4 regions of the Bacillus silvicola genome follow, and region 1 is predicted to be linked to each of the others. Evidence: predicted binding sites of a transcription regulator. Region 1 holds the regulator's gene; each other region holds the start of a gene.

Region 1 (5,711 bases):
TAAAACGATAATTGTATCGTGCTGCTTTTTCAAAATAATCACCCCAACGTTAGTTCTCGTATATAAATATTTTCACCAATTTGGCGAAAAGCATTACCAATATAATAAAAAAAGCCAGTCCTCCGCCTCTAGTCTCATAACAAAGAAAAGGCAGGGGTCTGGCTTTATAAAGAAAGATAGTCTCCGCTCTTTATAAATATAAGACACACTGCCTTCATAGTCAGGTTGTTTACGGTAACCCGGTAGAGACTCTCAAACCATATCATTGAGGATATATGAAGGATCGTTTTATATTATCTTCCTAGATTCTAACAATGAAGTATCAGTATGGTCAAGAGAGAAAGCGACAAAATTCTACAGAAATTCATTTCCTTTTCTAAAAAACACAAAAAAACATCCACTTCTATATAGAAGTGGATGTTTTTCGGGCAAACGGAATTACATCATTCCGCCCATACCGCCCATGCCCATGCCGCCCATGTCAGGCATTGCTGGTGCATTTGGTTCTGGCTTGTCAGCAACTACAGCTTCAGTCGTTAAGAACATAGCTGCAACAGATGCTGCGTTTTGAAGTGCAGAGCGAGTTACTTTAGCTGGATCTACGATACCAGACTCAAGCATGTTAACCCATTCGCCAGTAGCTGCGTTGAAACCAACGCCTACTTTTTCGCCTTTTAGACGCTCTACAACTACAGATCCTTCTAGACCAGCGTTGATTGCGATTTGACGAACTGGCTCTTCTAATGCACGAAGTACGATGTTGATACCTGTTGCTTCGTCGCCTTCAGCTACAATAGAAGCTACTTTCGTGTACACGTTCATAAGTGAAGTACCACCACCCGCAACGATACCTTCTTCTACTGCTGCACGAGTTGAGTTAAGTGCATCTTCAATACGAAGTTTGCGCTCTTTTAACTCAGTTTCAGTTGCTGCACCTACTTTAATTACTGCTACGCCACCTGCTAATTTAGCAAGACGCTCTTGTAATTTTTCACGATCGAATTCAGAAGTAGTTTCTTCTAATTGCGCACGGATTTGGCCAATGCGAGCTTCGATTTGTTGTGTATTCCCAATACCTTCAACTACAGTTGTGTTTTCTTTCGTTACAACGATTTTACCTGCGCGTCCTAAAGATTCAACTGTAGCAGATTTTAAATCACGTCCTAATTCTTCAGTGATTACTTCGCCACCAGTTAAGATTGCGATATCTTCTAACATTGCTTTACGACGGTCACCAAATCCAGGAGCTTTAACAGCTACTACATTGAATGTACCACGAAGTTTGTTCACTACTAATGTAGCTAACGCTTCGCCTTCTACATCTTCAGCAATGATAAGAAGTGGTTTACCTTGTTGTACCACTTGCTCTAATACTGGTAAGATTTCTTGGATGTTAGAAATCTTTTTGTCAGTGATTAAGATGTATGGGTTATCAAGAACCGCTTCCATTTTGTCAGAATCAGTGATCATGTAAGGAGATGCATATCCACGATCAAATTGCATACCTTCTACTACGTCTAATTCTGTTGTGAATCCTTTAGATTCTTCTAAAGTAATAACGCCGTCGTTACCAACGCGCTCCATTGCTTCAGCGATTAATTGACCTACTTCTTCGTCAGCTGCAGAAATAGCAGCTACTTGTGCGATAGAAGATTTGCCTTCGATTGGTTTAGAAATCGCTTTTAATTCTTCAATTGCAGCAGTAACAGCTTTTTCGATACCTTTGCGAAGACCCATTGGGTTAGCACCAGCTGTTACGTTTTTTAAACCTTCACGAATCATAGCTTGCGCTAATACAGTTGCAGTTGTCGTTCCGTCACCAGCTACATCGTTTGTTTTGCTAGCAACTTCTGCCACTAATTTCGCACCCATGTTTTCGAATGCATCTTCTAATTCGATTTCTTTTGCGATTGTTACACCGTCATTTGTAATAAGTGGTGAACCAAATTTTTTCTCAAGTACAACGTTACGACCTTTTGGTCCAAGCGTTACTTTTACTGCGTTTGCAAGAGTGTCGACACCGCGAAGCATCGAACGACGTGCTTCTTCACTAAATTTAATATCTTTTGCCATAATAATTGACCCCCTTGGATTTTTAAAATGTATATAATTAACCGATAATTGCTAAAATGTCACTTTCACGTAAAATCAAGTAGTCTGTACCTTCGTATTTCACTTCAGTACCTGCATATTTTGAGAAGATGATAAGATCACCTGCTGCTACCTCTAAAGCAACACGCTCACCATTTTCAAGCACTCGGCCTGTACCTACTGCAATAACTTTACCCTCTTGTGGTTTTTCTTTTGCAGTGTCTGGTAATACAATACCACTTGCTGTTTTTTCTTCTGCTTGAACAAGTTCAATTACAACGCGATCACCTAATGGCTTTAGCATGAACAATAACCTCCTCATTTTGTTATGTGAATTTTATTTATTAGCACTCAAGTCACCCGAGTGCTAACACACTTATAATAATAAATAATCTCAATTTCTTTTGCAAGTAAAAAAATCATAATTTTTTCGCAAATTACTATATAAACTTTTCTATATAGAATCCTACTTCTACTACCTTTACTATATGAATCGTTGTTTCCACTACTCGTATGTTACAATATGAAAGGACACCCTAAGTTGTTTTCGCTACACACACAACTTTTTCCTGTCTTCTATTATCATTTCAAATGAGGATTTACGAAAAAAACATAATTTAAGTGACAGTTTATATCGTAGGTAGCATATTTACATGTTATCCTACCTTATCTCATACACTAGAGTTAGAAAGGATGGTTAAACCCTTTGAAAAAACAATATTGGTGGGTTATCGTTACATACATTTTAATGCAGTTATCTTCAATTGCCGGATTACCACTTCTCTTGAAAACTGGACTTTATGATAATAAGGGATTTACTAGAGAGGAGAAATTCCAACTCATAACTGGCCATTGGGCAATCATTAGCTTCTTTATTGCATTATGTATCGTACTTTGGTTACTTAGAACAGATATTCGTGACAGGCATTTAGATAAAATGCGCTCTACTGTTCCAGCTACAATTGGATGGATTTTTATCGGGTTTTTCTTAGCATTTTTCTCACAAAGTATTGCTGGTATGATCGAAATGTATGTATTAGGTATTAAACCTGGATCTGAAAATACAGCAAGACTTATGGATATCGCAAGAACAACACCTTGGTTCCTTATTGTTGTATCTATTATAGGGCCAATTTTAGAAGAAATCGTATTTAGAAAAATTTTATTTGGTACACTTTATAAGAAGTTTAACTTCTTTATTGCCGCTATTATTAGTTCCCTTGTATTTGCGGCGATTCATTTTGATTTTACTCACTTATTGGTATACACTGCTATGGGGCTCGTATTCGCCTTTTTATATGTAAAAACGAAGCGTATTATCGTTCCAATTGCAGCCCATGTTGCAATGAATACATTAGTTGCAGTTGCTCAAGTTTTAGTAAGCAATGAACAAATTCAAGAAATGATTAAAGAAGCTGAAAAAATGCAAGGCTTTATCGGAGGATTTTTTGTATGAGAAACTCACCATTGTTCATGGCTGCATTGTATTTTCTTCTTGGATGTATCTTTACACGTTTCGCCATTACGAACGTAACAGATACAATCTGGAATATGTGGACAATACTATTTGCAGTTATGGCAACAATTGATTTTAATTTGGCACTTCGCCTTATCTTAGTTAAATTCACAAAGAAAAAACAATAATAAAACGCAGAGGTCGCTTCCTCTGCGTTTTATTGTGGATAATTCTTCAAAAAGTACACAAGTGTTTGTAACTCTACAGCTAAATCAATATGATGAATTCTTATATTCTCTGACACATTTAAGCGTGCTGGTGTGAAATTTAAAATACCATGCACGTTCGTTTCTGCCAATCTATCTGCCACAGATTGTGCTACTGTAGCGGGTACTGTTAATATTGCCACTTGTATATCAGTTGATAAACGTTCTTCTAGTTCATCCAAATGATATACAGGAATGCCTCCGATTTCTGTTCCAACTTTCTCTTCACTAACGTCAAACGCCATTTCAATTTTTGTATTATTGTTTTTCGTGAAATTATAATGTAAGAAAGCGGTCCCTAAATTACCTACTCCAATAAGTGCTACACGTGTTATATCATCTTGGTCGAGTGTTTCACGGAAAAATGATAATAAATAATTTACGTTATATCCATAACCTTTTTTCCCTAACGCTCCAAAATATGAAAAATCTCTTCGAATAGTTGCGGAATCAACCTTTACCGCTTCACTCAATTCGGCTGATGAAACACGTTGCTTACCAGAAAGAGATAAGTTTTGGATAAATCGATAGTATAGAGGCAATCGTTTGGCAGTGGCCTGTGGAATTTTTTGCTGATCCATATAACCTCTCCTCTCTTCCTATCTTTATTCATATACTTGAATCAAATACAAAAGTTTAGCACTCATGAATTTCCTTGTATAATAAAGAGAAGAAGTATTCTCTCTTTATTTTAAACTATACACTATTTTTAGTATGATTGAGAAATATAAACATGGCAAAGTTAAGAAATTATTTGAGGTGAAAACATTGATTTTATTACAAGTAAACGCGCTTTCGAAATTATACGGTGCAGAAACGATTCTTGCAAACATAAAATTGGAAGTACAAACGAAAGATCGTATCGCACTAGTCGGACGAAATGGAGCCGGAAAATCTACATTATTAAAAATAATAGCTGGTGAGTTATCTCATGATGGTGGTGAAATTATAAAACCAAAAGATGTCTCAATGGGGTATTTAGCTCAAAATACCGGATTAGAAACGTCTTTAACAATTTGGGATGAAATGTTAACCGTCTTTACACACTTGCAGCAAATGGAGACAAAACTTCGAAGGCTAGAGCAAGAGATGGGCAAAGAAGAAAACTTTTCAAATGCAGCTATATACGAGAAATTATTAGCTGATTATGATCAATTACAATTAGATTATAAAGATCAAGGTGGCTATCAGTACGAAGCGGATATCCGCTCGATTTTAAGCGGTCTTGGCTTCCCAGTTGAAATGCACCAGACGACAATTTCTACATTAAGTGGTGGGCAAAAAACACGATTAGCTCTTGGTAAATTATTATTAACTAAACCAGATTTACTTATTTTAGACGAGCCTACAAACCATTTGGACATTGAAACATTAACTTGGCTTGAACAATATTTACAAGGTTATCCTGGCGCAATTTTAATCGTTTCCCATGACCGTTATTTCTTAGATAAACTCGTTACACAGGTATACGAAATTTCTAATAAGGAAAGCAAACGATTTGTTGGTAACTACAGTAAATATTTAGACTTAAAATCGGCACTATACGAGCAAGAGATGAAACGGTATGAAAAACAACAGGATGAAATTGCTAAACTTGAAGACTTTGTGCAAAAAAATATAGCTCGTGCATCTACAACAAAGCGCGCTCAAAGTCGCCGTAAACAATTAGACAGAATGGAATTATTAACTAGACCATTGGGCGATTCTAAGTCAGCTTCCTTCCACTTTGATATTGAAAAACAAAGCGGAAATGATGTTTTACAAGTGAAAGATGCAACTATTGGCTATGATGAAGATCCGATTATTGAACATGTAACTATGCGCTTAACTCGTGGGGATAGTGTTGCTTTAGTTGGACCGAACGGAATTGGGAAATCCACATTGTTAAAATCACTTGT
Region 2 (5,711 bases), on a different contig from region 1:
GCTCAATATGCGAAAACTAGTTATGATAAAAAAGAAGTATATAAAGATGATGAATTCACTGTGACGCTAAACGCCAAACATGTGAAACAATTCATCTCTGGAGAATTTAACGTCAAATTCCTAGAGAAGAACTTCAAATTTGCAAATGCGAAATTCAATCCTGCTTTTGAAAAACTCCTTTCCGAAAAAGGTGTAACAGCAAAAGTAAATGAGCCGAAACTAGAATCAGGCTCTGTTACAGTCGGCGGCGCTATCGATGACAAAAACTTCGCTGGATTAGATGGTGATTTCCCGTTCATTGATGTAACTTTTAAAGTCGAAAATGATGAGTTTTATGAAGCAAATGCTCAGTTAGATTCATCAGTGTTTGCTTACTGGAAACAAGGAGAAACAGAGCCAAATAGAATGCGTGTCCTTCAAGATCAAACATTCTCAGTTATGTCACTCAATTCACTCGTGGAAGGAAATATTAAACCTGGCGCATCCGTAAATGAACGTGGATATTTAGATGAAAAGTTCGATTATACGAAACTTGGCGTAAAAGTATATGCAACTGATTCTTACCGTCATAAGTTTGAAGGCTCACTAGATAAATACGGATACTTTAAATTAAATGGACTTCCTGTTAATAAACGTGACTATAACTTATACGTAGAAGTCCCAGGGCATTTAACAAGCCGCCTAACAACGAAATTAGGTACTGAAAAAGATGGTAAGCTGCTTGGCCAATATTATTATGCACGACCTGATGAAAATCTTGCAGGTGATGTAAATGGAGATAAGGTAATTGATATTAAAGATGCTGAAATTATCGCGAGCAACTATGGTAAAAAAGGAGTATCTGTAAAAGACGGCGATCTTAACAAAGATGGTATTGTCGACGAAAAAGATATTCGTTTCGTTGAAAAGAACTTCTTGAAGAAAGGGCCAGATGCAGCTACATCACAAACGCCTGTTGAAAAATCAAAAAGCGGTACTCTTGCAGATATTTTAAAGAAATTAGGATTAACGCCTAAAAAATAATAAAGTGAAACTTTAATCAGTGGGGGTTTTGTTCATCCCCCCACTGATTATTAGCCTTCACCAATCGGGCTGCCCGGCAAATAGCGGGATAATAAAGAGCACTCTATATAAAATAGAGTGCTCTTTTCTATAAACGACCCTTATCCAGCAATAGGGGTATATTGGGGATATACAAGGGAAACCGGAAAAGGAATTTATATTAAATTATATAAAAACTCAGAGGTAGGAAGCAGTTTCCCGCCTCTGAATTATTTAGCAATTATTATAGTACTGGTGCCATTGTTTCTTTTAATACTTTTACAGAATGAGCGAACTTCACTTTTTCTTCTTCGTTTAATTCAAGTTCTACGATTTCACGTACACCTTCGCGGTTAATAACAGCTGGAACACCTACGTAAGCATCTTTCTCACCATATTGACCTTCAAGGTATGCAGATACAGTTAATACGCTGTTCTCGTTGCTTAAGATTGCTTTAGTTACACGAAGTAGTGACATACCGATTCCGTAGTAAGTTGCGCCTTTACGCTCGATGATATGGTAAGCTGCATCACGTACATTTTCAAAGATTTTATCTAAATCTTCTTGGTTATACTGTTCGTTGTTCGCTAAGATTGTTTCTAGTTTTTGTACACCTACAGTAGCGTGGCTCCATACTGGAAGTTCAGTGTCACCGTGCTCACCAACGATGTAAGCATGAACGTTACGTGGATCTACATCTAAGTAGTCACCTAACATGTAACGGAAACGAGCAGAGTCTAAAGTAGTACCAGAACCAATTACACGCTCTTTTGGTAAGCCAGATTCTTTCCAAGTTACGTAAGTTAAAATATCAACTGGGTTTGTTGCGATTAAGAAGATTCCATCGAATCCGCTATCCATAATACCGCGAACGATTTGTTTAAAGATCTTTGTATTTTTCTCAACTAAGTCTAAACGAGTTTCGCCTGGCTTTTGTGGTAATCCAGCAGTGATAACAACTAGATCTGCATCTTTACAATCTGCATAGCTACCGCTCCAAACTTTTGTTGCTGCTGGAGAGAATGGTACCGCATGACTTAAGTCCATTGCTTCTCCTTCTGCTTTTGCTTCATTAACATCTACTAATACGAATTCTTCAGCTACACCTTGGTTGATCATTGAGTAGGCATAACTACAACCTACAGCTCCTGTTCCTACTAATACTACGCGATTGATACCTTTTTTCATGTTAATTTCCCCTTTCAATTGTTTACATCTATTTTTTATTATTGTTTAAGTAATTAATTAAAATACTAATTTAATGTTGTTTAACTTCTTTACATTCATATTGTAGCATGGATTATTGTGAAAAAGTTATCGTGGCAGGTGTGGAATCAATACCAATTTAGGTGTTTCGCTTAGATTGTGAACGGGTTTTTCTTATTTTTTTATCGGCAAGTGAAATTATATCGGCGATTTTCTGAATATATCGACTTACCGACAAAACTCGACAATGATAACACCATAAAAAAGCTGCCTCCAATAGATCCCCTATTGAAAGACAGCTTCTTCTATATTATCTATTTTCCGCAGTAGCCCCTAATACAGCAGCTTTTACGTAATTTTGATTTTTTAATTTTTGTAAATCCGCAGCCATTCCTGTCACAACAACACCAATAACTTTTACATCTTCCTCACTTGGTTTTGTTTTCTTCCCTTTCAGGTAGTCATATATACGTTTATATTCCTCATAATACTTTCCCTTTTGATCTAAACCGTTTTGAATTGCTAAAAGAAAATCTTTTTCCTTTCCATTACCAAATTCAATATCACCTGACTTTGCTTTAAAACCGTACACCTCATAAGCACTTTCAGTGACGTCATCTAAATGATATGATTTTTTATCATAATATGTGTCCACCCAATACCAAACAGGATGCACTCCTTCTGGCAACATCTTTTTTATTTCAGACACTTTATATGGTTTATCAAAAGATATAGCCAATTCAGCTACCTTATTTTCACCATTAACTTTCTCTATATCATTTATATAACTATTATATGAAGCAAATGGTAGATAAAACTGCATTTCTCTTTCCATCGTTTGATTGTTATACAATTCACTTGCCCTATTAATACGCTCATTACCCATTACAACATTATCTGATATTGTTAACGGGTTTACATTCGATAATCGACGAAATGTACTCCAAACTTTATACTCATACACTTCATCCTCCCACTTAACAGGTTTCCCTTCAATAACTTTATACGTTTTATACTCTACTGTACTTTTAAATAAACCGTTAGAAGTAATTGCTACACCTCTTTCCGTATTAGGCCTTGTAATTTGTCTAATCATATTTAAATCACGATCCATCGCTAAGTAAGCTCTATTGTTCAATTGTGAAATTCCTATTATACAACCAATGAATAAAACAATAAAAAGTAAAGTAGAAATTAATATTATTTTAAATAATTGTCTTCTCTTCGCCTTTTTCAACATCATTGAGACTTTACTCGATTCTATATCAAAATCAAATTCATCTCTGCCCATCTTCAAACCTCCTATAAAGCTTTTTAAACTCATTGCGAGCCCTATACAATGAAACACGCACTGTCTCTTCTTTCATCTCTAATACGGTTGCTATTTCCTTATATGAGAGTTCATAGTCATACTTTAATAAAAGAATATGTTTATATGCTGGATTCATCTTTCCAAGTATGCTTTGTATTTCTACTTGAAGCTCTTTTCTTAAAATCGGTTCATCTAATCCTTTTGATCCAATTAATTGAACAGATTCAATCGGGATCTCTTCAATACGCTTTTGCCTTCTTGCTAAATCACGGTGCCTATTAATCGCAACTTGAAATAACCATGTTTTTATATAAGTAATTTTTATGTTCGGTATAGATAATAATGCTTTATGTATCGTATCTTGAACGATATCCTCTGCTTCTGCTGGTGTTACTCCAATTTTAAGCAAATACCTATAAATACTTTTTGATGTTTCTATAATGACCTTTTCATACTCCATCGCTCTCTCCTTTCTATTAGTTAGACGATTCAAATAGAAAAAAGTATACAAAAAATCTATAAAAAAAAGCGGACTATCCAAAGTCCACTTTTACACAACAAAAAAGAGATAGCAGATTATGCTATCTCTTTTAGTATGACCCGTACGGGATTCGAACCCGTGTTACCGCCGTGAAAGGGCGGTGTCTTAACCACTTGACCAACGGGCCAGTTCTGGCAGAGAAGAAGGGATTCGAACCCTCGCACCGCGTTCGCGATCTACTCCCTTAGCAGGGGAGCCCCTTGAGCCACTTGGGTACTTCTCTATAATATGGCTCCGCAGGTAGGACTCGAACCTACGACCGATCGGTTAACAGCCGATAGCTCTACCACTGAGCTACTGCGGAATAATTATGGTGGGCCTAAATGGACTCGAACCATCGACCTCACGCTTATCAGGCGTGCGCTCTAACCAGCTGAGCTATAGGCCCATAATTGAAAAGCGGGTGAAGAGAATCGAACTCTCGACCAGAGCTTGGAAGGCTCTTGTTTTACCACTAAACTACACCCGCATTAAATTGAAAATGGTGAGCCATGAAGGATTCGAACCTTCGACCCTCTGATTAAAAGTCAGATGCTCTACCAACTGAGCTAATGGCTCATTTTGAAAGTGGTGCCGGCTAGAGGACTTGAACCCCCAACCTACTGATTACAAGTCAGTTGCTCTACCAATTGAGCTAAGCCGGCTTGCGACTTCAAAATGGTGGCTCGGGACGGAATCGAACCGCCGACACGAGGATTTTCAGTCCTCTGCTCTACCGACTGAGCTACCGAGCCTTAATAAAATGGCGGTCCCGACCGGGGTCGAACCGGCGATCTCCTGCGTGACAGGCAGGCATGTTAACCACTACACCACGGGACCATTTGGTTGCGGGGACAGGATTTGAACCTGCGACCTTCGGGTTATGAGCCCGACGAGCTACCGTGCTGCTCCACCCCGCGATAATATAATATTTAATTTAGAAAAAATGGAGGAGGTAGAGGGATTCGAACCCCCGCGCGACTCTCGCCGCCTGTCGGTTTTCAAGACCGATCCCTTCAGCCGAACTTGGGTATACCTCCGAGATATAAACTTCTAATGGTGGACCTTGTAGGACTCGAACCTACGACCGGACGGTTATGAGCCGTCTGCTCTAACCAGCTGAGCTAAAGGTCCTTTATGGTAGCGGCGGAGGGGATCGAACCCCCGACCTCACGGGTATGAACCGTACGCTCTAGCCAGCTGAGCTACACCGCCATAAATAATATTCAAATAAGTGGAGCCTAGCGGGATCGAACCGCTGACCTCCTGCGTGCAAGGCAGGCGCTCTCCCAGCTGAGCTAAGGCCCCATGTTTTTTGGAATATCGGGAAGACAGGATTTGAACCTGCGACCCCCTGGTCCCAAACCAGGTGCTCTACCAAGCTGAGCCACTTCCCGTTAATAAAAGCGCGCCCGAGAGGAGTCGAACCCCTAACCTCTTGATCCGTAGTCAAACGCTCTATCCAATTGAGCTACGGGCGCATATGGTGCCGAGGGCGGGGGTCGAACCCGCACGGTGGTCACCCACCGCAGGATTTTAAGTCCTGTGCGTCTGCCTGTTCCGCCACCCCGGCATGTCATATTGAAAATTGGAGCGGAAGACGGGATTCGAACCCGCGACCCCAACCTTGG
Region 3 (5,711 bases), on a different contig from region 1:
GCAATAAATAATTGACGTAGTTATCCGTTCCTGTCTTTATGGCACCGCCAAATACGTAAACAAACAACAGCATCATCATAATCGGTGTAATCGCTACCGTAATAATCGTATCCGGACTGCGCATGATATTGCGCATTAAGCGCCCTAGTAATACCCCTGTTTTGCTTTTCATTTACATCTCCTCCTTTTTGCCGATGATCGCAAGAAAAATTTCTTCCAATGTCGGCTGCTTCTCGATATACTCCACTTTTGCTGGTGGGAACATCTCTTTAAGTTCTGCAAGAGTACCAGTTGTGATAATTTTTCCGCCATGCAAGATAGCAATACGGTCAGCCAGTTGTTCTGCTTCCTCCAAGTACTGAGTCGTCAGCAAGATCGTTGTGCCACCGCCGGCAAGTTCCTTGACTGTATCCCACACTTCAATCCGCGCTTCAGGGTCAAGTCCTGTCGTTGGTTCGTCGAGAAAAATGACTGCTGGTGTCCCGATCAAGCTCATGGCGATATCAAGCCGGCGCTTCATCCCTCCCGAATACTGGTCTGCCCTCTGGTTGGCTGCATCGGTCAGACTAAACCTTGCAAGCAAATTATCGGCAACTTGAGCGGGACTAGAAACTCCACGCAACTTGGCGATCATTATCAAGTTTTCTCTCCCAGAGAGCATACCGTCTAAAGCTGCGAACTGTCCTGTCAGACTGATGCTTTGACGGACATGATCCGGTTGATGCTGGACGTCAAAACCACAAATACCTACTTCACCACCATCTTGCTTCATCAGCGTCGAAAGGATATTGACCGTCGTCGTCTTGCCCGCTCCATTTGAGCCCAGCAGCGCGAAGATTTCGCCACGCTGCACCTCAAAATCCACCCCTTTTAAAACTTCCTTGTCTTTAAAAGATTTTTTTAAACCTTTTACAGAAATCGCTGCATTGCTCATACTTTTTCCCCCTTATAAAAATAGATTACCTATACCCTCTATTTAGTATCACTGATAATCTGTACTACTTAGTAGCGGTTTAAAAATATAACTGAATAGCGATGGCGGCAATTCACATTTGTAACCAGCTAATCAGTCAGTATTACTTATTACATTTATTTTTTTCTCAATTGCTTCATGATACTTTCATTCAAATCTTCACGATACTTGGAGACATATGTTTTAGCGTTTGCTACGAGTTCGTCAGCAAACGATGCTACGTCCTCCCCAGTAATGTCAAGCACTTGTCTGCCTTCCGCTGCACCGGCTTCAAACAAATCGATTAATTCATACTGTATGTGCAGCATATCCATTCCATTACCCGCTGAGAAATTCCACATGTAGTTTTGAATTTTCTTAAACACAAACTGATAGTCCTCTGGCAGTGCTCCAACACGTGCCATCATCATTTTGTACTCTTTTTTATCACCAATTAATTTTTTGAACATTTCCAACATCTTATTTTCCTCCTTTTTTATAAAGCAGAACAAGAAACTCTTCAAATATGAGTCGGAACATTTTATATTATGAGGCTAGTTTGACTTCAAGACGTTAATTTTTGAAGATACAAAATCCCATTTTTCCCAAAATAATTCAAGCTCCTGACGGCCATCCTCATTTAGTGAATAAAACTTACGAGGCGGTCCCATATCTGATGGTTTCTTTTCAATATTCACAAGCTTTTTCTTTTCTAATCGTACGAGGATGGTATAAACTGTCCCTTCCACGACTTCGGTAAACCCAAGATCATTCAGGTGGCGGGTAATCTCATATCCATACGTTTCACGACGGCTGATGATTTCCAGCACACACCCTTCCAGTGAACCTTTCAGCATTTCAGTTAAATTTTCCATGTTCTGATCCTCCTTTACCCCCTATTCTGTCTGACTTATATTCAGTATCACAGAGTACTAAGGCGATTTTTTACTGAATAGCTCTTGAGTAAAATCAGACTATTCAGTATTACTTATTACAACTACATTGTATGACTAAGTAGTTGTAGATGTCAACTCATTTTCAAAATTTTTCTAAAATCCACTATTACCTATAGTTTACTGAAAATATTTTGAGAAACAATACTACTCAGTATCACCTATTACAAGTACATTGTATGACTGAGTAGCTGTAAATGTCAACTCGATTTTTTATATTTTTCTAAAATCAACTATTACCTATTAGATACAGGCGATTTTCTTTTTGAAGAAATTTCGCCACATACCTATCCCGTTAAGAAAAAAAAATACCCCAAAACAAAAATGTAGAATTTTTATTTTGGGGCGCCATACTATATCGAAGTTAATGAATACGGCTAGCTCTTCTTATTAATAAGACAGATTATCCTTTTGTTACGATAACATCATATCCATATCTTCTGCTGCAGTTGTAATCAATTTTAAACCGAATGTTTCTTGTAATACATCAAGCACGCTAGGTGAAATAAATTCAGGAGCCTTTGGACCGATACGGATATCTTGAATTCCAAGACTAAATAGCCCGAGTAAAATAGCAACCGCTTTTTGTTCAAACCAAGATAGGACAATACTCAATGGCAATTCGTTTACTTCACATTGAAAAGCATCTGCTAAAGCAGCCGCTATTTTCAATGTAGAAATTGAATTATTACATTGTCCTAAATCAATGTAACGCGGAATCTCCGTACCCGGTACAACCCCATAACTTACATCATTAAAGCGGAATTTCCCACAAGAAGTTGTTAAAATTACCGTTTCTGGTGGAAGTGACGTTGCTAATTCACGATAATATTCCCCACCTTTTCCTGGAGCATCACAACCTGCGATGACAAAGAAACGCTTAATCTTTCCTTCTTTTACTGCCTCAATAATTTCTGGGGCTAATGATAAGACTGTATTATGATGAAACCCTGTTACTAACTGTTCATCCGAATCTATATGTACTTCTGGAAGTTCAAGCGCTTTTTGAATCAATGGTGTAAAATCATCATTTTCAATTTTTTGTACACCCTCTAAACCTGCAATATCATATGAATAGAATCGATCAGAATATGATCCTTTAATTGGCATCACACAGTTCGTTGTAGCTAATATTGCACCGGTAAATTTTTCGAAAAGTCGTCGTTGATCATACCATGCCTTACCAATGTTTCCTTTTAAATGTTTATATTTTTTGAGCTGCGGATATCCGTGCGCTGGTAACATTTCAGAATGCGTATAAATATTAATTTCTTTTCCTTCTGTTTGCTTTAATAATTCTTCTAACGCAAATAAATTATGACCAGTAACTACAATTGCCTTACCTTCTACATGGTTTTGCGTAATTTGAACAGGCTCTGGAACACCAAAGTGATTCGTATGTGCCTCATCTAATAATTCCATCACCCGCAAAGCTGATTTCCCAACTTTCATAGCCATATCAATATGTTCTTGTTCATTAAAATTAGAATTTGTTAATGTCATATATAAAGCTTCTTGCGTTGTAGCATCTACAAATGCATCAGTATACCCTAGCTGAGCAGCATGCGTACGATAAGCCGCAATTCCTTTTAACCCAAACACAATCGTATCTTGTAAACTTGCAATTGTTTCATTTTTACCGCAAACACCTATCACTTTACATCCACCTGTCGGCGTTTGTTCACATTGATAACAAAACATTATCATCCCACCCTCTCCCAATCATTCCTTACAACCTAAGCATAATACCCATTGATGAAAAGGGATGTGATATCAATCACAATAATATGTATAAATTTGTGACAGTTCACATTGTTGACATAATATTTTTACTGTCTTCTGATATTAATACTTGCGCATGATCAATTATTTGCATAATATATCAGCGCACTTTTAAGGAATACAAAAATCATACCCATCTAATATTTCACAAAATTTCCCTTGCTGATGGTACAATTAAAATTATGGAGGGATAATATGGTATATATGATGTTTTATTATGGGATACTATTTCTTATACTCGGTATTGCAGTATTTCTGTTTATTATGGCCGGGTCACGAAAAATTAGGGATAAAAAACTTTCATTCGTAATGATCGGTTTAGGGATAAATACACTTGCAAGTCCAGTGGCACTTTTTATAGGGGTGATGGCAACAGATTCTCCATATAGTACTAGACTTGATTTTTGGAAAGGATTTCTCTTTATTCAAGGAATACCTCTTTTCTTACTACTTATAGCTTTCATTTGGTGGTTTATTCGCCCGCCCAAAGTAAAAGTTTCAACGAGTATTGAAAAAGATCTTGAACAAAATATTAAAAGTACTAAGAAAAAAGCGACACGAGGCCGTCCCGTTACTGCCATACGTATTTTAATTCCAATTATTTTATTAGTAGGCTGTTTTTCTTACTTTTTGTATTTACAGGACATCACACTTAAAAAAAGTCATTCTCCGAATAATATAAATACGATTAAAGTAGTAAAAAAAGATTCGGACTCTACTCATGGTCCCTCTCCAGTCAGAATTAAATACGGTTGGTCGGAACATTTGGACACAAGTATTGCAAATGCTGGGGAACGTCTCGATTCTTCAAACGTTTCAATAGATTGGAAAAACGACTATGAAGCAACGATAACGCTACGCGGAAAAGAAACAGTACCTGAAGTTGTGGAATTTAATGTATCAGATAAATCCAGTAGTTCTGTTTTTAAGAAAGTACAAAAAGTGGTCAGTTCCTTTACCTTTCAAAAAAGTGAATCTCCAAATCTAATAAATATTATCGAGTTTAGGGAAACAATAAAATCAAAAGGACCAAGTCCCAGTTCAACTGTAAGAATCTATTATGGGAAAAGAGGTAGCATTTTAGAAAAATATAAAGAGGTCACTCTTAAGGAAATGTATACGACAGAGAACTTCAATATCAATTGGAGAAACGATGAACAAGTACAGGTAGATGTATTAGAGGAAAATGTAATAACAGCTACCATCGTGATTGATTTGTCAAAGTAAATTTATTTTTCACATGTTATAACTGTTTCCTACATGGCACACGAGAAATACATAGTATATACAACTAAAAAGATTTATAGACATTATGAGCAACCTCTTTCTTTACAACACATTTACATTATCTTTACATTGTTTACATTATTTATATGATATATTTATATAGAAACTACTTAAGAAATTTCATGTACATTTTATCTTTATGATTTCTTATCTGATTGATAAAAAGATCATGTTATATTTTTATAACAGGGGTGAACTAGGATGACTGAAACATTAAAAACACTTATAATGCTTGATGTTACTTACGTTGTTATAGCAATTATGACGGTACTGGTATTTGTATATTTGGAATTAAAATCTCAGTAACGTATACAGGCGTAATTGATAGCTTCGCATTTAAATATAGCTAGAAGAAAGCGAGGAGGAAATTGTTTCCCCTCGCTTTTATATTCCAACAGTTTCTTATTTCAACAAATCCAATGTATGTAAAAGTAATCCTCTGTCCCCTACTTCTCCATGACCAGGCACTACTAAGTTCATATTTCCATATCGGTTCAACACATTCTCAATTGATATCGACCATTCATTTACATATGCATCAGCAACATTCCCTAAATCTTTTGCCCCCGCAGATTTCACTAAACAGCCTCCTGCTAAAATGTTGTATTGCGGTAACCATACGACAATATTATCTTCTGTATGTCCTTTCCCTGGATAGAACGTTTCTACTTTCATATTTCCAAACTTCAAATTCGTAATTGTTTGTAAGTCTCCAAGTGGTTCTTCATATCCATTTT
Region 4 (5,711 bases), 680 kb from region 1:
TAGGAAGAATACTTCCATCTTTTCGTATACACAATTTGGACATGAAATAATCAGTAAATTTAGATAATTAAAAGGGTTATATTATTCTTCTGCCGAATAAATAAGTTAGAGAAAATTACGGATAAAGTGAAACTTTAATCAGTGGGGGGATGTTCATCCCCACTGATTATTAGTTGAACCAATCGGGCTTTTACGGGCAGTTAATCTTCCAACTTCATCCCTGTATTCACTGGATTTTAAGGTGGAAGTTTTACAAGCCCGCAAATAGCGGGATAAAAATAGCCCGAACCATGCAGGGCATGATTCGGGCTTATATTCAGATTAGTAAGCTAAGCTGAATAGACCTTTAATGTGTGATAAGTAACGAACGTTACTTGCTTCTTTCATTAATGATGCTGGTAGGCCTTTAAGCGGAGTATTGCTTGCTCCGATTGTAGCAACAGCATCTTTACGTCCTAGACTAGCAAGTGTTCCAGAGTTTACAGGTGCGAACTCTTCGAATGCTTTGCCTTCTAGTGCTGCGTATAAGTTGTATCCAATTAACTCACCCATTTGCCAAGCGATCTGTGCAGTTGGTGGGTATGGACGACCGTCTTCAGCAAAGACAACAGCGCTGTCTCCAGCAACGAATACGTCTTTGTGAGAAGTAGATTGTAGGTGTGCATCAACTGTTGCACGGCCACGGTTTACTTCAAGACCTGATTCACCGATTAGTGGGTTACCTTGTACGCCGCCCGTCCAAACGAATGTGTTAGCAACAAGTTTTTGACCGTCTTTTAAGTCGATTTCATTGCCAGCAACGTTTGTTACAGGAAGACCAGTTAAGAATGTAACGCCGCGTGCTTCTAGGCTAGTAGTTGCACGTTCGATTAAGTGGTCTGGTAATACTGGAAGGATTTTAGGACCTGCTTCAACAAGAAGAAGTTTAACTTCTTTTGGATTTACGCCGTGGCTTTTTGCAAGTTTAGGCATAATGTCAGCAAGCTCACCAACTAGCTCAACGCCAGTTAATCCGCCACCACCGATTACGATTGTAGCATCAGCTTCGTTTTTCGTTTTCGCGTATTCACGAATACGGTCTTCAACGTGTTTGTAGATTTTATTTGCATCAGCAGCAGATTTTAATACCATGCTGTTTTCTTCTAGTCCTGGAATACCGAAGTAAGCAGTTTTACTTCCTAAAGCAACTACAAGTGCATCGTAAGATAAAGTAGTGCCGCCAGCTAGTTTAATTTCTTTGCTATCAACTGAGAATGACTCAACTGTTGCAATTTTAAGATCGATATCTTTACCTTTGAAAAGCTTTGTAAGTGGCATTGCAATTGCTTGCTCAGCTACGTTACCAGCTGCAAGGCGGTGTAGTTCAGTGATGATTTGGTGTGTTGGGTATTGGTTAATCACTGTAACTTGTGCTTCTGATTTACTGTAATATTTACGTACGTTTAAAGCGGCAAGAAGACCGCCATAACCAGCGCCTAAGATGACAATTTGTTTTGACATAGTATGATATCCCCCGTCTTTACTAATTGTTGTTATAAATTAAATTATTTATTGTTACGTTCTGCACTAATTTGAAGATATGCGTTCACAAAGCGGAACATTTTTTGTGCTTGTGGGTCTTTTAATAATTTTAACAGACCGAATAGGCCGATAACTTCGTTGCTTTCGTCAGCACGATCTTTCGCTTCGATTGCAGTTGCAGCCATGCTTTTCACTGTATCTTTTACAGGTTCTACAAGCTCTGTGATTGCACCAACAGTGTCGCTTTTTAATACTTCATCAGTAGCAACAGTTTGAGCGAAGTCATAAGACTTAGTTAAAATGTTAACAAGCTCAGTTAATTTTGGAAGCTGTTCTACTAGTGTAGTTAATGATTCTTGTACCTCAGGTTTTAACAACTGATCAAGTACATCAAGTTGTCCTTGGCTAGCAGAAATTTGTACAGTTTCTTGTTTTGGCTTTGTTTGAGTCATAGTTTCTGGCATCTCCAATTCTCCTTTACGATAGCAATACTCTTATTTTTTATAAGTAAGATAGTAAACGGTTACGAAACTTTATACAAAGTTTCACAAAACACAATAAAATGCCTTTAAATTTATGACAGCAAGTAAGCTGCAAACATAAATCTAAAACCATAACGTCTTACCTATTATTTATGAACTGTCCGATATATGGCTTGTCCGCATAATGGAAAGCTCCGTTACCGGAAAGTGTATATAATATATATCCTATATTATATACTATATACACCTATGTTAACATAAAAATGATTCCTAATTATTTGATATTGAGCGTATAACGTAGTACTGACAAGGTATGAAAGCGTATAAAATATTTTGTTTCAGTTAGAAATATACATATATAATAAGAAAAAAAGGAAAAAATGAACAAATTCATGTTCGTTTTTTCCTTTTTCCTATTATTCACCTTCTGCAATTAGCATTGATGTGTTACCTTCCTTTTCAAGATGGCATTCGCCCCAAGAACAAAGAGAATCAAGAATCGATTCTAAAGACCAACCGTAATCAGTAAGAGAATATTCTACTTTTGGTGGGACTTGATTGTATACTTTTCTTTGAATAACGCCGTCGTCTTCTAATTCACGTAATTGCTGCGTTAACATTTTTTGTGTAATACCAGGCATTGAACGTTTTAGTTCACTCGTTCTCTTTGTACCTTTCGTTAAGTGACAAAGAATAACAACCTTCCATTTGCCGCCGATAACTTCTAAGGTCGCCTCTACAGGAATATTGTATTTCTTCATATGAAACCCTCCTTTTGTGAGTAAAATAAGTTAAATCATACAAATGTTACTTTTTAGTACCTATAGCACTTTAAAGTACGTACTTTTTATCATGTTAAATATGTTTCATAATAGCACATGTGAGAAGCAAATGAGTAGTACGGTACCAAAAAGTGACTATGTTACTTTTTAGTGCCTATCGTACTTTAAAGTGCGTTCTTCAAAAAAAGAATGAAACCATTCATAATAGCATTTGTAGAGATTAAATATATTTTTTAGAAGATAAAAGGGCCTTTTTATCGCACTATTATGATTGGATTTCTTGTAATAAGGAGGAATTCAATTGAGTTCATATACAGTACCATCTTCCGAAGTCCAGACGAATCGAAGAAGTATGTTTGCTTTATTAGCACTAGCAATTAGTGCGTTTGGAATTGGGACAACTGAGTTTATTAGTGTCGGTTTATTACCATCCATTTCAAAAGATTTAAATGTTTCGGTGACAACAGCGGGTTTAACTGTTTCCCTATATGCGTTAGGGGCAGCGGTAGGAGCTCCTGTCTTAACAGCGTTAACGGCTAGTATGTCGAGAAAGACATTATTAATGTGGATTATGGTTATTTTCATTATTGGTAATGGCATTGCGGCAGTAGCAACAAGCTTCACTATATTAATTATCGCAAGGATTGTATCTGCATTTGCACATGGCGTGTTTATGTCGATAGGATCTACAATTGCAGCTGCAATCGTACCAGAGAATAAACGTGCTAGCGCCATTGCGATTATGTTTACTGGATTAACAGTTGCGACTATTACAGGTGTGCCAATTGGAACATTTATCGGTCAACAATTTGGCTGGAGAGCGTCATTTATGGCGATTGTTGTAATTGGAATTATTGCTTTTATTTCAAACAGCATACTGGTCCCATCTAATTTAAAAAATGGTGTACCTGTATCGTTTCGTGATCAATTTAAACTAATTAAAAATGGAAGACTGTTACTGGTTTTCATTATTACTGCACTAGGATACGGTGGAACATTCGTAACATTTACGTACTTATCACCGTTATTACAAGAAGTAACAGGATTTGAAGCAAGTACCGTTACCATCATTTTATTAGTGTATGGAATCGCCATTGCGATAGGGAATATGGTTGGCGGAAAATTATCGAATCATAATCCGATTCGAGCGCTATTTTACATGTTCTTTATTCAAGCGGTTATATTATTTGTTTTAACATTTACAGCGCCATTTAAAGTAGCTGGGTTAATCACAATTATTTTCATGGGACTATTCGCATTTATGAATGTTCCGGGGCTACAAGTATATGTAGTTATATTGGCAGAGCGCTTTGTTCCGAGTGCGGTTGATGTTGCTTCAGCAATTAACATTGCCGCATTTAATGCAGGGATTGCTCTAGGTTCTTATATAGGTGGCCTTGTAACGAATTCGTTAGGATTAATCCATACTGCTTGGGTAGGTGGCATTATGGTAGTAGGCGCTGTTATTTTAACAGCGTGGAGTATGACATTAGAAAAAAGAGATCAAGTAAAATAAAGTGAAACTTTAATCAGTGGGGGTGTTCTTCCACCAATGATTATTAGTTGAACCAATCGGACGTTTACGGGCAGTTTATTTCCCACTTAACGTCTTTGCTTCAGCCGAGTTTTGAAGTGGGAATTTTACTGCCCGTTAATGCGGGATAAAAGGAGAGAAAATAAAATGAAAAACTTACAAAGTAAAGCAGTATTAAATAATGGTGTAGAAATGCCTTGGTTCGGTTTAGGTGTATTTAAAGTAGAAGAAGGACCAGAACTTGTAGAAGCTGTAAAATCAGCGATTAAAGCAGGATACCGCAGCATCGATACAGCGGCGATTTACGGAAATGAAAAAGCTGTAGGTGAAGGAATTCGTGCAGGTATCGAAGCAACTGGTATTTCAAGAGAAGATTTATTCATCACTTCAAAAGTATGGAACGCAGATCAAGGATATGAAGAAACAATTGCTGCATACGAAGAGAGCTTAAAAAAATTAGAACTAGATTATTTAGATCTATATCTTGTTCACTGGCCTGTAGAAGGAAAATATAAAGATACATGGAGAGCGCTAGAAACACTTTATAAAGAAGGACGCGTGCGTGCAATTGGCGTAAGTAATTTCCAAATCCATCACTTACAAGATGTAATGAAAGATGCAGAAATTAAACCGATGATTAACCAAGTAGAATACCACCCTCGTTTAACGCAAAAAGAATTACAAGCTTTCTGTAAAGAGCAAGGTATTCAAATGGAAGCATGGTCACCACTTATGCAAGGTCAATTATTAGATAACGAAACATTACAAGAAATTGCTGATAAACACGGCAAAACAACAGCGCAAGTTATCTTACGTTGGGACTTACAAAATGGAGTGATTACAATTCCAAAATCAACGAAAGAACACCGTATTATTGCAAACGCTGATGTATTCAACTTTGAATTAACGAAAGAAGATATGGAAAAAATCGATGCTTTAAACGAAAATCACCGTGTTGGTCCAGATCCTGATAACTTCGATTTCTAAGATTAAAGTAGAGAAAAAGAGTGCAAATCATTTGCACTCTTTTTTTTGTTGTGTTTATGTATAAAAAAATTTTCTAACTAAATACTACTTATTAGTAAATTGTTATTTCATAAGGGGTTGTAAACATGAATATAAAGCAATCGTTCAAACTTTTAGCTGTTTTTTTAAGTGTTTTATTTGTGTTATTCCCGCTTCAAAAAGCATTCGCAGAAGTTATGGATCATACAAAGTATGAAATGGATTGGAGTTATAGTAAGTCAAAGAAGAAACCAATCCGAACAGAGCTTATTAAAACGGCAGATGGAAAAATTGCATTTTGCTTAAATGTAGATTTGAAATCTCCAAGCGGTCAAGATTTACCGGAAATGGGAAAAGTGGATGTTAACGTGTACCGTGTACTATTAA

Evidence for each region. The regulator Rex, encoded in region 1, represses fermentation and respiration genes when NADH is low (regulators of the CRP and FNR family bind a similar motif). The targets are predictions, from matches to a motif close to TTGTGAAATATTTCACAA.
Region 2: ACP6L7_RS21280 (L-lactate dehydrogenase) is a predicted target of Rex. The motif match lies at 2,346-2,363, and genes of this name have one in related genera.
Region 3: hcp (hydroxylamine reductase) is a predicted target of Rex. The motif match lies at 3,671-3,688, and genes of this name have one in related genera.
Region 4: ACP6L7_RS30460 (DUF1641 domain-containing protein) is a predicted target of Rex. The motif match lies at 2,055-2,072, and genes of this name have one in related genera.

The regions. Positions count from the first base shown of each region.
Region 1 is NZ_JBNGVC010000013.1:946,122-951,832, forward strand. It holds gene guaA (glutamine-hydrolyzing GMP synthase) at 1-33, opposite strand, end outside; purine riboswitch at 198-299, opposite strand; gene groL (chaperonin GroEL) at 439-2,073, opposite strand; gene groES (co-chaperone GroES) at 2,111-2,395, opposite strand; gene ACP6L7_RS26915 (CPBP family intramembrane glutamic endopeptidase) at 2,798-3,547, shown strand; gene ACP6L7_RS26920 (YdiK family protein) at 3,544-3,735, shown strand; gene ACP6L7_RS26925 (redox-sensing transcriptional repressor Rex) at 3,765-4,394, opposite strand; gene ACP6L7_RS26930 (ABC-F family ATP-binding cassette domain-containing protein) at 4,582-5,711, shown strand, end outside.
Region 2 is NZ_JBNGVC010000012.1:1,784,860-1,790,570, forward strand. It holds gene ACP6L7_RS21275 (S8 family serine peptidase) at 1-1,023, shown strand, start outside; gene ACP6L7_RS21280 (L-lactate dehydrogenase) at 1,286-2,230, opposite strand; gene ACP6L7_RS21285 (anti-sigma factor) at 2,559-3,539, opposite strand; gene ACP6L7_RS21290 (RNA polymerase sigma factor) at 3,526-4,020, opposite strand; tRNA gene ACP6L7_RS21295 (tRNA-Glu) at 4,157-4,228, opposite strand; tRNA gene ACP6L7_RS21300 (tRNA-Ser) at 4,234-4,324, opposite strand; tRNA gene ACP6L7_RS21305 (tRNA-Asn) at 4,331-4,405, opposite strand; tRNA gene ACP6L7_RS21310 (tRNA-Ile) at 4,413-4,489, opposite strand; tRNA gene ACP6L7_RS21315 (tRNA-Gly) at 4,500-4,570, opposite strand; tRNA gene ACP6L7_RS21320 (tRNA-Lys) at 4,584-4,659, opposite strand; tRNA gene ACP6L7_RS21325 (tRNA-Thr) at 4,670-4,745, opposite strand; tRNA gene ACP6L7_RS21330 (tRNA-Phe) at 4,760-4,835, opposite strand; tRNA gene ACP6L7_RS21335 (tRNA-Asp) at 4,845-4,920, opposite strand; tRNA gene ACP6L7_RS21340 (tRNA-Met) at 4,924-5,000, opposite strand; tRNA gene ACP6L7_RS21345 (tRNA-Ser) at 5,028-5,120, opposite strand; tRNA gene ACP6L7_RS21350 (tRNA-Ile) at 5,138-5,214, opposite strand; tRNA gene ACP6L7_RS21355 (tRNA-Met) at 5,219-5,295, opposite strand; tRNA gene ACP6L7_RS21360 (tRNA-Ala) at 5,316-5,388, opposite strand; tRNA gene ACP6L7_RS21365 (tRNA-Pro) at 5,404-5,477, opposite strand; tRNA gene ACP6L7_RS21370 (tRNA-Arg) at 5,488-5,561, opposite strand; tRNA gene ACP6L7_RS21375 (tRNA-Leu) at 5,565-5,653, opposite strand; tRNA gene ACP6L7_RS21380 (tRNA-Gly) at 5,670-5,711, opposite strand, start outside.
Region 3 is NZ_JBNGVC010000012.1:334,642-340,352, forward strand. It holds gene ACP6L7_RS13585 (ABC transporter permease) at 1-172, opposite strand, end outside; gene ACP6L7_RS13590 (ABC transporter ATP-binding protein) at 173-934, opposite strand; gene ACP6L7_RS13595 (DUF1048 domain-containing protein) at 1,090-1,431, opposite strand; gene ACP6L7_RS13600 (PadR family transcriptional regulator) at 1,507-1,827, opposite strand; gene hcp (hydroxylamine reductase) at 2,320-3,606, opposite strand; gene ACP6L7_RS13610 (hypothetical protein) at 3,883-4,914, shown strand; gene bla2 (BcII family subclass B1 metallo-beta-lactamase) at 5,377-5,711, opposite strand, start outside.
Region 4 is NZ_JBNGVC010000013.1:1,628,132-1,633,842, forward strand. It holds gene ACP6L7_RS30455 (NAD(P)/FAD-dependent oxidoreductase) at 322-1,500, opposite strand; gene ACP6L7_RS30460 (DUF1641 domain-containing protein) at 1,545-1,985, opposite strand; gene ACP6L7_RS30465 (winged helix-turn-helix transcriptional regulator) at 2,420-2,764, opposite strand; gene ACP6L7_RS30470 (MFS transporter) at 3,138-4,301, shown strand; gene ACP6L7_RS30475 (aldo/keto reductase) at 4,467-5,306, shown strand; gene ACP6L7_RS30480 (thioester domain-containing protein) at 5,432-5,711, shown strand, end outside.